2 regions of the Metabacillus dongyingensis genome follow, and region 1 is predicted to be linked to the other one. Evidence: riboswitches for the same ligand, from Rfam matches in the RefSeq annotation. Region 1 holds a riboswitch; the other holds the start of a gene.
The links. Region 1 has a riboswitch for cobalamin ahead of metE (5-methyltetrahydropteroyltriglutamate--homocysteine S-methyltransferase). Riboswitches for the same ligand answer to the same signal wherever they lie in the genome.
Positions count from the first base shown of each region.

Region 2: it holds a riboswitch for cobalamin, as region 1 does, so the genes downstream of both, cobO (cob(I)yrinic acid a,c-diamide adenosyltransferase) here and metE (5-methyltetrahydropteroyltriglutamate--homocysteine S-methyltransferase) in region 1, are expected to answer to the same signal.

Region 1 covers NZ_CP082944.1:2,722,030-2,729,556, forward strand. The annotation lists gene metE (5-methyltetrahydropteroyltriglutamate--homocysteine S-methyltransferase) at 1-1,540, opposite strand, end outside; cobalamin riboswitch at 1,691-1,894, opposite strand; gene K8L98_RS13510 (GNAT family N-acetyltransferase) at 1,965-2,768, opposite strand; gene K8L98_RS13515 (ATP-binding protein) at 2,890-4,158, shown strand; gene K8L98_RS13520 (GNAT family N-acetyltransferase) at 4,442-5,002, shown strand; gene K8L98_RS13525 (Cof-type HAD-IIB family hydrolase) at 5,040-5,909, opposite strand; gene K8L98_RS13530 (transcriptional regulator GlcR) at 5,909-6,679, opposite strand; gene K8L98_RS13535 (IucA/IucC family protein) at 6,852-7,527, opposite strand, start outside.
Region 2 covers NZ_CP082944.1:2,512,489-2,520,015, reverse strand. The annotation lists gene K8L98_RS12545 (molybdopterin-dependent oxidoreductase) at 1-277, shown strand, start outside; gene K8L98_RS12540 (hypothetical protein) at 343-627, opposite strand; gene K8L98_RS12535 (M20 family metallo-hydrolase) at 859-2,109, shown strand; gene K8L98_RS12530 (Dph6-related ATP pyrophosphatase) at 2,345-3,022, shown strand; cobalamin riboswitch at 3,101-3,284, shown strand; gene cobO (cob(I)yrinic acid a,c-diamide adenosyltransferase) at 3,414-3,962, shown strand; gene K8L98_RS12520 (cobyric acid synthase) at 3,946-5,478, shown strand; gene cobT (nicotinate-nucleotide--dimethylbenzimidazole phosphoribosyltransferase) at 5,481-6,536, shown strand; gene K8L98_RS12510 (ABC transporter substrate-binding protein) at 6,570-7,527, shown strand, end outside; gene K8L98_RS12505 (FecCD family ABC transporter permease) at 7,522-7,527, shown strand, end outside.

The sequences.
Region 1 (7,527 bases):
GCGAGCCATAGGATTGCACCCAGCCAAAAGTCGTAATTGCTATACCTGATAATTTTTCTCCAAAGAACTCCACCATGTCCGTCCTTTCAAATTCTCCATGCACCAGAACGTCCAGCTCAAGATTTTCCTGAATTTCAATCCATTTTCTTATTTCTTCTTCTATATAAATACTGTATTGCTCTTCAGTCAGTTCGCCTTTTTTCCATTTAAGGCGCTGTGCCCGAACCTCTTTTGTTTGCGGAAAGCTGCCGATTGTTGTTGTTGGCAGCAATGGAAGGCTGAACCGTTTGTTTTGCTGTTTTCTCCGCAGACCAGCTTCCGCTCTCTCTGTTGAAAAGGAATCCAGCTGATTCATCGCATCCTGAACAGCACTTTGGTTTCTCAGCTTTGATGATGATAACTGATCAGTAGCTGAATCATATTCTTTAAGCACCTCTGCTTCAGTTTCAAAGTTAATAAAATTCGTTAATACACTCAGTTCGTAAAGCTTCTCATCCGCAAAAGATAAGGCATCTTTTACAAGAGGATCTAACTGCTGTTCATTTTCTGCAGTCACCGGCACATGAATTAGACTGCATGAAGGCTGAAGAATCAGCCGGTCCCGGTCAACAGCTTCCAAAATAGTGTGGACAAGCTTCACGGTCTTTTGCAGACTTGCCTTCCACACATTACGTCCATCAATGACCCCTGCAGCCAGAACTTTGTCCTTTGGAAATCCTGCCGTTTTCAACTTTCTAAGCGATACACCGCTGTCATGAACAAAATCGAGTCCAATGCCATCAACGGGGAGGCTGACCAGATCCTCGTATTGCTCAACACTTTCAAAATAAGTTTGAATCAGCAGCTTTGTATTTTCCGTCTCTCTTCTGATTGTTCCGTAAATTTCTTTAGCTTTTGAAAATAATGCACCATTTGCATTCGATGTCACAAACACCGGTTCATCAATCTGTATCCACTCAGCGCCGGCATCTGCAAGCTCCTGAAGCACCTGAACGTATAAAGGAATTAATTTCTGAATTACTTGGTCTTTATTTTCGCCTTTTGATAAAGCAACTAAGGTAAGCGGACCGACAATAACAGGCTTACCGTTTATGCCGAGCTCTTCTTTTGCTTCAAGATAAAGATGCAAAAGACGGTTTTCGGTCAGTCTTGGCTCTGCCTGACCCAGTTCCGGTACAATATAATGATAATTCGTGTTAAACCATTTTGTCATTTCAGCCGCCACTTGCTCACTGCTGCCTCTTGCAATATTAAAGTAGGTCTGGAGGGAATTTGCATCTTGAGTCCGGAACCTCTCCGGAAGAAGACCAAACATAATAGCTGTATCCAGTATATGATCATAATAGGTGAAGTCACCAATCGGGATTAGATCAATACCTTTGTCCAACTGCTTCTGCAAATGTGAAAGCCTGATCTCTTTCATCTTCTGTTCAAATTGCTGTTCAGTTAAATCGCCTTTCCAGAATGATTCTAACGTCTTTTTCCACTCTCTTTTTTCTCCGATTCTCGGATAACCTAAGTTTGAATTCTTAATGCTCATTGCCTCTCCCCCGTTTCTTATCGTTTCTCAACTTTCGGTGCATGAAAAAAACTCTCTTGAAAGAAGAGAGTTTGATGGACTAAGCTAACTTGAGTTGAGACACAAGACCGGTTTCAACATATCGCATCACCCTCCCTATTCCGCGTAGGCATGAAGTGCATACGATAGGCAGGTCTCCTGACTCAGGTTCATTGTATTCTATTCCCTTCCCATTTTTCAGTAGAAAAACAGTGGACTTTTATAGAATTCTCCCCATTACAGTGGCGCGACCGCGTCGGATTTTCACCGAGCTTCCCTTTTAAGCTAATACAGAAATGTACTCTTGTAATTAGCACCTATCGCTTGTAAAAATATTAAATTTTTAAAATTCATTAACAATTGTTTCTAAGCATAGCTGAAGTTTCGTTTTCATGCAAGCATAATATTAAGAGTGTGCTGAGATTCCAAGGACTTTCCATTTTGCAGCCTCATAAAATCCAAGCTGTTTATATAGCTTTCCTGCATCTGGATTATTATAAAACAAATAAATGGCCTTTTCTTCATTTGCAAGCTTCTGGCATATGGCACGAATCACTTCAGAAGCATATCCTTTCCGACGATGAACCGGCGGTGTAGCTACACCAACTATAATGGCAGTGCGGGAGCTTTCAATAAACACTCCTGCGGTTGAAACCATTGTTCCTTCTACTGCCTTGTAGAATACATTCAGCTTTCCTGATTCTATGTTTTGAAAGTGATCATTTGCAAAAAAGTCTTCATTTGGTCCAATCATTTTATACTCATCGACATTCATGAACAAATCGTATAGTTTTCGGCATTCTTCAAGACTAGTAATCATTTTAACACCCTTGCTTGCCTGAAAATCTTTGCTTCCTTCATATCTGAGCATAAACGAATCACTTTCGAGATCCATTTGAAAGTGACATTTAAACTCTTCGACCAATTCTTTTTTTCCGACAATTTTCCTGATGCCGGTTTCCCGTATGATCAATGCAAATTCTCCTAATGGGAAATTAATATCGGGGCTGTAGTAATAAATTTTTTCAGGATAAATCATTAAAATGGCGTTCAAATGCGTATTAAGATAACCTCCGTAAACCATCATATGTTCTTCGGTCAAGTCCTCAATGATTAGGGCATTCAATTCCAAATCGGTCCGCAAAAATTCTGCTGCCAGATCGTATTCTTTTTTAACCATTAACTTAATTTGCATTTGTTGTTTGCTCATTACTTTTCTCCTGACAAAAAAATTTAAAGTCTTTTAGAATATTCTAACATTCACTAGTAAATTTGATATATATTTTAATAGTGAAGTTTTTTAATACTTTTGCGGATAAGGTGAGAACTGCATGGGAATGAAGGATGTTTTACTGAATTTTTTACTCGTTTTTTCCCCGCTGTTGATTATACAGCTGTTATATATGAGAAAAGAAACGAATAAAAAAAGAAATAAGTGGCTTTTTGCTATTTTGCCGGCACTTGCGATTATTTTAAGCATGCTGTACCCGTTTATGATTGAAGATGATTTTTTCTTTGACTTCAGGCGAATACCCTATGTAATGGGACTGTTGTACGGAGGATATCCTCTCGGATTCTTTTTATTTGCCGTTACCGCTGTGACCCGGCTGCTTATTGGGGGAAACGGCATCTATCCGACTATTGTGATGGCTGGCATTCTTGTTCTTTTCGTGCCAATGCTTTCATCCTATTATTTAAAAAGCAGACTCAGAAAGAAATTAATTCTTGTTGCAGCCATCGTGCTGACGTCTTTGATTTTTTCAATCCTTCACATTGAAATGATTTATGGAGCTTTTTTTCAACTGGAATCTTATATTGAACTTATTATCCTCCATATATTTGCAGCTGTCATAGGAACGATTCTTTTTGAAACAATTGTCCAAAACTTTTATTTGCTGAAACGTGTGATTAAAGCAGAAAAACTTGAAGTGGTCAGTCACTTAGCGGCAAGCATATCACATGAAGTCCGCAATCCGCTGACGACGACAAAAGGCTTTCTGCAGCTGCTTCGAGAAGAAGATATCAGCCAGGAAAAAAAGGAAGAATACATAGAAATTTCGTTAAACGAGTTGGATCGAGCGACTAACATTATCAAAGATTATCTGACATTTGCAAGACCTGAAGCTGAAAATAATCATCCAATTGAGATCCATACTGAACTTAGGAACTGCATCAACGTCATGTCACCTCTTGCACAAATGGAAAATGTGCAGTTTAATGAAAACTTCAGTTCTGATGACATCTTAGTTCTTGGAGATCCTTTAAAGCTTAAGCAATCACTGATAAATATTCTTAAAAATGGTATAGAATCTTATTCTGCTGGCGGTTTAATAGAAATTTCAACTATAAAGGAAGACGCTCATATCAAAATCGTGATATCTGACTATGGTAAAGGAATGACGGATGATCAGGTTCTGAGGCTTGGGGAACCCTATTTCTCTACTAAATCGAATGGAACCGGCCTTGGTATGATGGTATCTTTCAGCATTATTAAAGCAATGAACGGCCATATTTATGTGAAAAGCCAGCCTGGTGCCGGTACATCATTTACAATTTTTCTGCCTATCTATTTGAAACTGAGCGTTAGCCAGCAGTACTGACTCCCTGCAAACAGGCCCGGGGTAAAATGTACAGAAAATCTGAATTCCTGGTGCTGAGAGTTATTGATTCGGCCGGCAGCAATTCTATTTTTGCAGAGAATGTGTTGAATGAGTTTTTTAGAGTAAGTGCTGCGGTTTCTTTCTGCATATTCGGATTAAAAGCTCATTATCTCGTTTCATACCATTCTCCTAAGACGATTAGTACAACCTGATCATTTAAAGATAGAAAAATAATACAGCTGAATCAAATTTTCAGGTCATAAAAAAGAGAGAGGGATATTCGTTGGCCAACTATTATACAAAATCAGTCCGCCTGATCATCCGCCCTTATCAGGCATCTGATTATCGAACATGGCTTTCAGCATATATAAACAGGTGGCCTAAACAGCACAAATACGACGAAGGCAGACTTGATATGAGTGTTTGCACGGAAGAGTGGTTTGCTGCGTTCACCGGCAAACATCAACAGCTCATCAATGAAGACAAAGCATATGTTTTCGGTGTATTCAGGTTAGCAGATGGAATGCATGTCGGATATGTCGATTTCTCAACATTGCTCCGTGATGATTTTCAATGGGCCCGCATGGGTTATACCATTCATAATCAATTCTGGAGAATGGGTTACGGAAAAGAAGCTGTTAAAGCGGCCATCGGTCTTGCGTTTGATCAATTGAACTATCACCGTATTGAGGCGCACATCAATCTTGATAACCACCCATCTGTAAAGCTGGCCGAAAGTGTGGGGATGGAGTTTGAGTGCCTGCGCAAAGGGTTTCTTTATGAAAATAACGAATGGACAGATCATCTTGTTTATTTTATAAATAATGATCATTTCATGGCATAGAAAAGGCCGGTCTCAAAGTTGAGACCGGCCTTTTCTTTCACACTTGCTGCTTCGCATCCATCATCCGTTTAATCGCAAGCTCTACCCCGTCTTGATCATTTGTAAGAGTAATATCCTTGCAGATGGCTTTAATTTCCGGACGGGCATTCCCCATTGCAATACTTTTTCCTGCTATTTCAAGCATCGATTTGTCATTCATGCTGTCACCGATGGCTGCAGTGTCAATCAGTTCAAAGCCAAGATGGGCAGACAGTTTTTGAAGAGCAATCCCTTTAGATGCAAGCTTATGCTCAATTTCAAAGTTGTGTGCAGCTGATGTAACCAAAGTGATATTATCTATGTCTTTAAATTTCTCCCAGCCTGCATCAAGCTTTTCCTGATGAAAAGAAAAAGCGAGAATATTATAGATATCCAAAGTTTGATTTAGAATGTCCTTATACGATTCAACGAACTTAAAACCTGTCTGGCTGTATTGTTTTGCAGCAGCCTGCAGAAGCAGAGCGCGGTCCGCATCCGGATTTGCACTTTCGACCCGGTCAATCTCAATATTTATTAGCTCTCTTCCGCTTTGAGGAGTATAGATGGCATCACAGCCAAACACCTCATAGTAGTAATGATTCTGTTCCAAAAATTGAAGCGCAGCAGCTGCTGTTTCATTTTCCATTGGCTGTGAATGAAATAATACCCCCTCAGGATTATGAATCGTAGCTCCATTTGCAGCTATAATCCATGTTTTTACACCTGTATCCTTAAAAATTTCTACTACATCAAAATGTGCTCTGCCAGTAGCAACGACCACTTCTATGCCCTCTTTTTGAGCAGATTTAATTGCTTTCAAATTTTCTGCGCTGATTTTATTTGCACTGTTTAATAGCGTTCCATCAAGATCTATTGCGATTAATTTGATCATTCCATTTCCTCCTCTGCCACAAGCAATTCCACATTATGTTTATCAAGCAAGTCTCTGAATGCTTTATCCGGTTCTTTATCTGTTATAAGCAAATCGATTTCGTGAAGATCTGCATAAAGGAAAAAATCAGTAAGTCCGAGCTTTGAATGATCAGCAAGTGCGATAACTTGATTTGCCTGGCTGATCATTTTCCGCTTAACCATTCCATCTTCTTCATGAGCGATGGACAGCCCTCTCTCAGAAATGCCAACAACCCCAATAAACACTTTATCAACCTGATATTTTGATAGTTTTTCCACCACTGATGATCCATATAAAAAACGATGCTCCTTTTGAAGTTCTCCCCCAAGAAGATGAATATGAATGCCAGGCTTTGTTGATAAAATATCGGCCTGATTAATGGAATTCGTAATAATGGCTGCATTTTTAACATCTATAAATTCTGCACAAGCCTGAACAGTAGTGGAGGCGTCTAAAATGATTCTGTCTCCTTCCCGGATCAGACTGGCAGCTTTTTTGCCGATTAATTCTTTTTCATAAGACACCGTTTGCAGGCGGTTTTGATAGTCTTTGATTTCGGTGTGCGAGCTTGGCAAAATGGCCCCGCCTCTTGTTCTAATAATCAGTTTTTGTTCTTCAAGCTTTACGAGATCACGCCTGGCAGTATCTTTGGATACATCATAAAGCGAACATATTTGATCTGCCGTAATTCGTTTGTTTTCTTTTAAATAGTCAAGAATAGAGATTAAGCGTTCTTCTTGGTACAAAATGCCCACCTAACTTTCAGAAATGTTTCTACAATAACATGGGATATAAGTTGTTATAAGTGATTATAATCGATATTCACTTACTATTCAAGTTTTTATAATGATATGTAAGTATTTTATGCCGGTTTATAAGTATTATGCATAAAAAAAGAAGAGACCGCTTTGGCCTCTTCTATACAATGACTCTTTCTTCGATTGCTAACGGGTTTCTCACTTTTCCAAACTCTGAAGCATGCGGCCGGTCATCTCCGTCTCCGTATCCATACTCAATCATCCGATTGCGGTTAAGACAGAGCTTTTTAAACGTTGGCCGCAGGAGGTCAAAGAGCAGAAACCGTTCTTTCAGCTCTGGAAACTGAGCTTGATACGAGAGGATCGATTCCCTTAGCTTATTCCAAAACTTCGTTTCATCAAAGTCTGCTTTCCTATGCAGGATATCAGCTAAATACCTGAAATGGCAGACAAATAATCCAGTGAAAATAAATTGGCATAACCCTTCAGGCGCTTCGCTTCTCAGTACGTTTTTAAGCTCTGCCGAAATGGCATTCAGCTCAGGAAGCGGCTGGTCGCTGATATTTACATCATCCACAAAGTCTTTAACAGCCAGTCTGTGGGGTATGCAGTCTTTTAAAATGACAACTGTATTTTGTCCATGGGGAGAAAATACGGTTCCGTATTGATAAAGATAATGAAGAAGCGGCGGCAAGAGGACATCAAACAGCTGCTTTGTCCATTCTTCCACGCTGAGCCCGGACTTTTCTATCAATTCCAGTGTATACGATTTCCCGTCCTCCCCTTCATATAATAGGGCGGCAAGAGTAATGGCCTGTTCGCCTTCGTCTAAGAAT
Region 2 (7,527 bases), 210 kb from region 1:
TGCGGGACAATTGAAGCTGCTAAAAGGGGATAAAGCTATAGTGAAATCCCGTACAGGAAAAGTAGAAGTGATCGTACACGTTACTGAAGACATTATGCCTGGAACGGTGAGCCTGCCTCATGGATGGGGCCATAGCCTAACTGGAACTCGTCTGCAGACAGCAAGCAAACATGCTGGTGTAAATGTTAATCTTTTAACGGATGAACAAGTAATAGATAAGCTTTCCGGAAACGCTGTCCTTAATGGGGTACCTGTAATGATTGAAAAAAAAGACTAAAGGTATGTCAAATATGACTTACCTTTTTTTGCTTTGTGTGTGAATCTAACTAATTTTAAAAAGGATTACTTTTCCTCATTAAAGAACTCGTTATTAAAAAGATCATAAGCTTCATCTTCCGTTTTATCCTTTTCATGCAGGGAGGAACCCGAGCAGCTGTTTTTTCTTCTGCGATTTAAGTCTTTAAATTCTGCTTCAAGAAATTCTGCCTGATGGTGTGAGAGCTTAATCGTTACTTCATTGTTATTTTCATCTGCAGCTTTCAAAAGAACATAGCTATCTACAGAATCACGTAATGTGACATTGCTGAGTGTCAAATTCATATTGTTCAGTTCATATCTTGCTTTCATAGCTGAAAGGAACCTCCAGTGGTCATTTAGATTATATATACTATTTTATAGGTATGGAAAGAAAAGCACAACGAAGCTGATGAATTAATGAAAGAGAACAAGCGAAAGACTCTGCTGGACAAAATGTAACATTTCATCATTATTCTTTTTACATAACGAAACATGTAATAAGAGGATTTTTCCTATACTATTAATACAGAATATTCTACTAATTATTAAGGAGGAATATTTTTGGCTGATAAAACTCTGACAATAAACAAAGCACGGCTTGAAGAAAGAATAAATGCCCTTGCACAGATAGGAAAAATCAGTGAGACCGGAGTTTGCAGGCTTGCCCTGTCTCCAGAAGACAAAGAAGCAGTCGAAACAGTAAAAGGCTGGATGGAAGAAGCAGGATTAACAGCAAGAATTGATCACTTTGGAAATTTAATCGGACGGCTTGAAGGAAGGAATCCTGAAGCTCCCGTATTAATGATTGGTTCACATATTGATTCACAGCCGTATGCAGGCAGATTTGACGGTGTAATCGGTGTTTTAGGTGCACTGGAGGCCGCTCAAACATTGAAAGAGCTGAATATTACTCCCAATATGCCAATTGAAATCGTCGCATTTTGTGATGAAGAGGGCTGCCGTTTTAATAAAGGGTTGTTTGGAGTAAGGGGTATCCTCGGCAAACTGGAAGAAGGGGAGTTAGACCGGACAGATAAAAGTGGAATCACTCGAAAAGAGGCATTGATTGAATTTGGATGTGATCCCGAAAAATTTAAGGACTCAGAATATCCTTCTGGAGGCATTTCCGCATTTATAGAGCTCCACATTGAACAAGGGCCGATTCTTGAAGCAAAAGATACACCTGTTGGAATCGTTACAGGAATATCAGGACCATTATGGCTGACGGTAGAACTTGAGGGCTTTGCAGGACACGCAGGATCTGTTCCCATGCATATGAGGCAGGATGCGCTTGTAGGAGCTGCAAAAATTGTTGTTGCCCTTAATGAATTAACAAGCGAGGATGTCACTGCGCCTACAGTCGGTACAGTCGGAAGCATGAAAATCTTCCCAGACTCGCGAAATATCATTCCGGAAAAAGTCAGCTTTACAATTGATTTAAGAGATATTGAGATTGAAAGACGCGATTTTATTGAAAATCTGCTGAGAAAAAAAATCCACACAATTTCTGAACTGCATGGATTAACTTATACCATTTCAGAAGATACAAATAGTGAACCGCGGTATTGCTCTGAAAGAATCATGAAGATAATGAAAAATGAGAGTTCACATATCGGACTGAATCCGATTGAATTGATGAGCGGACCTTTTCATGATTCATTAGCGATGTCGTACGAATGTGAGTATGGGATGATCTTTGTCCGCTGTAAAGACGGTATCAGCCATAATCCTAAAGAGTATTCAACGATGGAGGATATCTCAATTGGAACGGAGCTATTATACAGAACGGCTATGAAAATGGCTTTAGATTAAATAATGAAAATAGTAATGGTAAAGCTATATAAAGAGCGCCAAAGTGGATAATTATTCATTTTGGTGTTTTTTGATAGAAAAATACCGGCCTTTAGAAGCAACTTGATGTATTTTAATACATCCATGTCAAATAAGGCAGCAATTTCTTTTGACTTAAGATTCCTTATGAATCATAATCAAAATGGAAAAAGTCAGACAAAGAATACATAAAAAAGATTGAAAGCGGTGTATCGAAATGAAGAAAAAAATTGCTCTATCATGGAGCGGCGGCAAAGATGGCTGTATGGCACTGCATATGCTCATTGGCCAAGGTCATGAAATTGCATGTCTTATAACCACTGTACCTATTGAGCTAGAGAGAACGTTCGGACATGGCGAGAAAATGGAAGCAATACTAAAACAAAGCGAAGCCTTAGGTATTCCTGTGCATTTTATTAGATGCACATTTAAGGGATATACTCAAAGTTTTATAGACTCACTTAAAGATTTGAAGAATAAATATCAACTTACTAGCGCAGCTTTCGGAGATTTATATCTTGATGAACACCGCAGCTGGGGAGAAAATACGGCAGACTCAGCTGGCTTAGAAGCACTGTATCCGTTATGGATGAAGAAGGATGAAGCTGCGCAAGCCCTTCAAGATTTTGCAGATAGCGGATACAAAGCAGTCATCATCAGAACTCAGGATAATGTGCTTGATGACACATGGCTCGGCCAGGAAATTGATCAGCAGCTAATAGAAAGAATGAAGTCCACACCGATATGTCCAATGGGTGAGGCAGGAGAGTATCATACCTTTGTGTATGATGGGCCGCTATTTAAAAGACTGATCAAACTGCAATTTGGCGAGAGAATTCAAATGGAAACAACAACTCGCCTGGAGCTGGAGGATTTAAGCCTAATCGAGAAATAGCCTGACTTAATGAGTTCATTTTCAGCTACAAAAAAGAAGTTGATGACATTTCCAGATTTATAGATTACAATGAACAAAAAATATGATTTCTTTAAAAGTGCCTGATGAGATCAGGATAATAGGGAAACCGGTCAGAATCCGGTGCAGCCCCCGCTACTGTAAGCGCAGATTCAGTTGAAACGCCACTGACTTTTCAAGTTGGGAAGGTTCAATAGAAAATGAAGCGCAAAGCCAGGAGACCTGCTTTTAATGATTGATTGCTTGTTTTTCGGTGGGAAGAATAAGTCAGGTACCCTTAGTGTGTATGACTTTGCTTATTAAAGGCCTTGACTGACTTCCATTCAGTTCAAGGTCTTTTTTATGTTTATAGACGAAAAGAGGAGATGAGTGAATGACAGGGAAAGATCAAAAAGGAAGATTGCTTGTTTATACGGGTAATGGCAAAGGAAAAACAACAGCATCCATCGGTCTTGCTGTCCGTGCGATTGGAAGAGGTATGAAAGTATCCATCCTGCAGTTTATAAAATCACCTGAGAGAACCTACGGTGAAAAAAACGTGCTTGAAAAACTCAACGGTGCTGAAATCCATCAGCTTGGAGCAGGATTCACTTGGACTAAAACACCAGATGTGCACCGGAAAGCTTTAAAATCAGCCTGGCAAATCGCCAAGGAAAAGATTTTGAGCGGAGAGTATGATGTCGTCATTCTTGATGAAATCAATAATGCGCTTGCTATTCATACGTTTCCGATCGATGACGTGCTGCCTATTGAGGATGTCATACATACGATTCAAAACCGCCCAAATCATGTTCATATTGTTTTGACAGGAAGAGATGCAAAGGATGAAATAAAGGAAATCGCTGACCTTGTGTCTGTTATCAATGTGGAAAAGCATTACTACGAAGAAGGTGTAGATGCCATCTATGGAATTGAATACTAATGAGCCAAAATCATTAAAACTGATGATTCAGGGTACACACTCAGACGCTGGAAAAAGCATGTTCGTTACGGCACTATGCCGGATATTTCGAGAGGACGGCTATAGAACAGCGCCTTTTAAATCACAAAATATGGCTCTGAATTCTTACATTACCAGTGATGGCAAGGAAATAGGCAGAGCTCAGGGAATTCAGGCCGAAGCTGCCGGAATTGAAGCCACAACTGATATGAATCCGATCCTAATTAAACCTTCAAAAGATATGGAGTCTCAGGTCGTTTTTCACGGGAAGCCCTATGCAAATATGAAGGCATCCGAGTACAGAGAGGACTTTTTCCAATTAGGTCTTGAGGCGATTAGAGAATCGCTGATGAAACTGTCGGACAAATACGAGGTCATTGTGATAGAAGGAGCAGGTTCTCCTGCAGAGGTTAATTTAAATGACCGAGAGCTTGTCAATATGAGAGTAGCAGCAATTGCAGAAGCTCCAGTGATTTTAATCGGAGATATTGACAAAGGAGGCGTTTTCGCCAGTCTGGTCGGGACCCTTCAGCTCATTAGCGAGTGTGACCGGAAGCGGATTATAGGTGTCATCATCAATAAATTCAGAGGGGACCTTTCACTGCTTCAGCCGGGATTGGACTGGTTTGAAGAATATACGGGGCTGCCGGTACTTGGAGTTGTTCCATTTTTGCCTGACCTTGAAATAGATGGGGAAGATTCCCTTGTTTTAAGCCAGTATTCAAATGGTACCAATCACGATGCAGAACTTGACGTAGCTGTTCTTTCATATCCGAGATTATCCAACTTTACAGATATCGATCCGTTAAGACTGGAGCCTGATGTGAATATCCGTTTTGTTAAAAAAGCTGTGCATTTTGGAAATCCTGATCTCATTATTTTGCCTGGAACCAAAAACACAGCTGAAGACCTGCTGTTTCTTAAGCAAACAGGACTCTTTGACAAAATAAGATCTGCTTATGAAAAAGGAACTCAACTAGCAGGCATTTGCGGAGGCTATCAAATGCTCGGCGAAAAGCTGATGGATCCAAACGGCGTTGAATCAGATCATCAGGAACTTGGTGGACTTGGTATTTTCCCTGTAAATACAACCATCTTATCCGAAAAGAAAACCATCCGCTCTGAGGGCTATTGCTCACTAAAAGATTTTGGCAGAATTTCTTTATCAGGGTATGAGATCCATATGGGACAAACAGCATCAACAAGGAAAGCAGAACCTTTTTCAGTCCTCTCCGGAACAGAGGAAGGCTGTACCGCTCGAGATGGCCAGGTGTTCGGCACGTACTTGCATGATGTTTTTCATAACGATGAATTCAGATGGCTTTATTTGAATAAGCTCCGTCAGAAAAAAGGCCTGAAGCCGATTGAGCGCTCGCTCCGCTTTCGTGCTTTTAAAGAAAGCGAATACGACAGACTTGCTGCCCACGTTAAAGGCTCTATTCAAATGAAAAAGATATATTCAGCAATGAAAACGTTTTTTTATAAGGAGGTGAAATAGAAATGATTGATATTTATCAGCAGATAGATGCGATAGAGCCTGTCAGTAAACAAAAAGGGATTGAAGCATTAGCCTACATACATTCCTTAACAAAGCCAATGAACAGCCTTGGTGAAATAGAAAAAATTGCTGTGCAGCTTTCAGAAATCACAACTGATGTAAAACCTGAAGTATTTCCCCCGGGTGTAATCGTCTTTGCTGCAGACCACGGAGTAGCAGAGGAAGGGGTCTCTGCCTATCCTCAAGAGGTGACTGCTCAGATGGTAAACAATTTTCTGAGCGGAGGGGCAGCCATAAACGTTTTTACAAAACGGATAAATGGGTTACTGGAAATCGTAGATGCAGGAGTGAAAACAGATATTCCGGGAGTCCGTTCTGAAAAGATCGGCTATGGAACAAAAAATTTCGCGGTTGAACCTGCCATGACAAGAAAGGAAGCAATCCGTTCACTGGAATTGGGAATGGAAAGGGCTGAAGCTATGATAAAAAATGGCGCAAGGCTCCTGATCCTAGGAGAAATGGGCATTGGCAATACAACATCAAGCAGTGCCATTGCAGCCGCCCTGAGCGTGTTAAAGCCTGAGGATATCACGGGAAGAGGAACAGGAATTGAGTCGAAGCAGGTTGCTTATAAAGCCGAGGTTATTAAAAAAGCTCTAAATAAGCTGAAGCCTGACGCCAATGACCCGATCGATGTTCTTTCTAAGGTAGGCGGTTTTGAAATCGGAGCGATGACAGGCGCCATGCTTTACGCAGCATCTAAAAAAATTCCGGTTATTTTAGATGGATTTATATGCACAACGGCTGCGCTCGTTGCTTCAAAATTAAATCGGCATGTGCGTAATTATATGATTGCCGGGCATTTATCGGTTGAACCGGGACATCTTCATGTATTGAATTTGCTCGGGAAAAAGCCGCTGGTGTCACTGGGGATGAGGCTTGGCGAAGGTACCGGAGCTGTGCTTGTCTACCCGCTGATTGAAGCAGCCGCTGAAATGGTAAAAGGGATGGCAACCTTTGATACGGCAGGTGTATCAAAGGAACGTACAATAAAATAAAAAAGACAATTACATAAAAGGCGGAGAAAACAAATGAAAACATCTTTCGGCACCTATTTTCATCGTATTGCCCTAATGCTGCTTTTGCTGGCAGGAATTCTCTCGGGATGTACACAGGGAGAACAGACACAGCAAGCGAGCAAGAGCAAGGAACAAACACAGCAGGCTGAAAAAAAGGAAGAAGCTTACCCAGTAACAGTCACAGATGATGCTGGAAAAGAAATAACGCTAGAGGAAAAACCTGAGAAAATTGTTTCGCTGCTACCGAGCACGACTGAAATGCTTTTTGCACTTGGATTGGACAAGGAAATCGTCGGTGTCTCTGATTATGACAACTATCCCGAAGCCGTTTCAAAAAAGGAAAAAGTAGGAGCACAGGATCTTAATGCAGAGAAAATCATTGCTCTGCAGCCGGATGTAGCTTTTCTTCAGGAGTACCATGCCCAAAATCACGGGGAAATCATCAAACAGTTTGAAGCGGCAGGCATCAAGGTGTTTATTGTCGGCTCCCAAAATTCATTCGACCAGGTTTACAAAGCCATCCGCACTGTCGGGAAGGCAACAGGCACGTTAGATAAAGCAGACAGCATCATTGCAGATATGGATGCAAAAGTTAAGGCCATCAAGGAAAAAGCAAAAGCTGTCAAAGAAAAAAAACAAGTTTGGATTGAAGTCTCTCCACAGCCTGATATTTACACAACAGGCAAAGGAACGTTTATGAATGAAATGCTTGAAATGATTGGTGCGTCCAATGTAGCTTCATCTGAAGAAGGCTGGGTAAAAATGGACGAAGAGAAAATCGTCAGCAGCAATCCGGATGTGATCATCACCACATATGGCTACTACGTCGACAATCCAGCTGAGCAAGTTCTAAACAGAAGCGGCTGGAAGGAAGTAAAAGCTGTTCAGTCAAAGGAAGTGTTTGACGTAAACAGCGACATGGTGACTCGTCCTGGACCCCGTTTAGCGGATGGAGTTGAAGAGCTTGGAA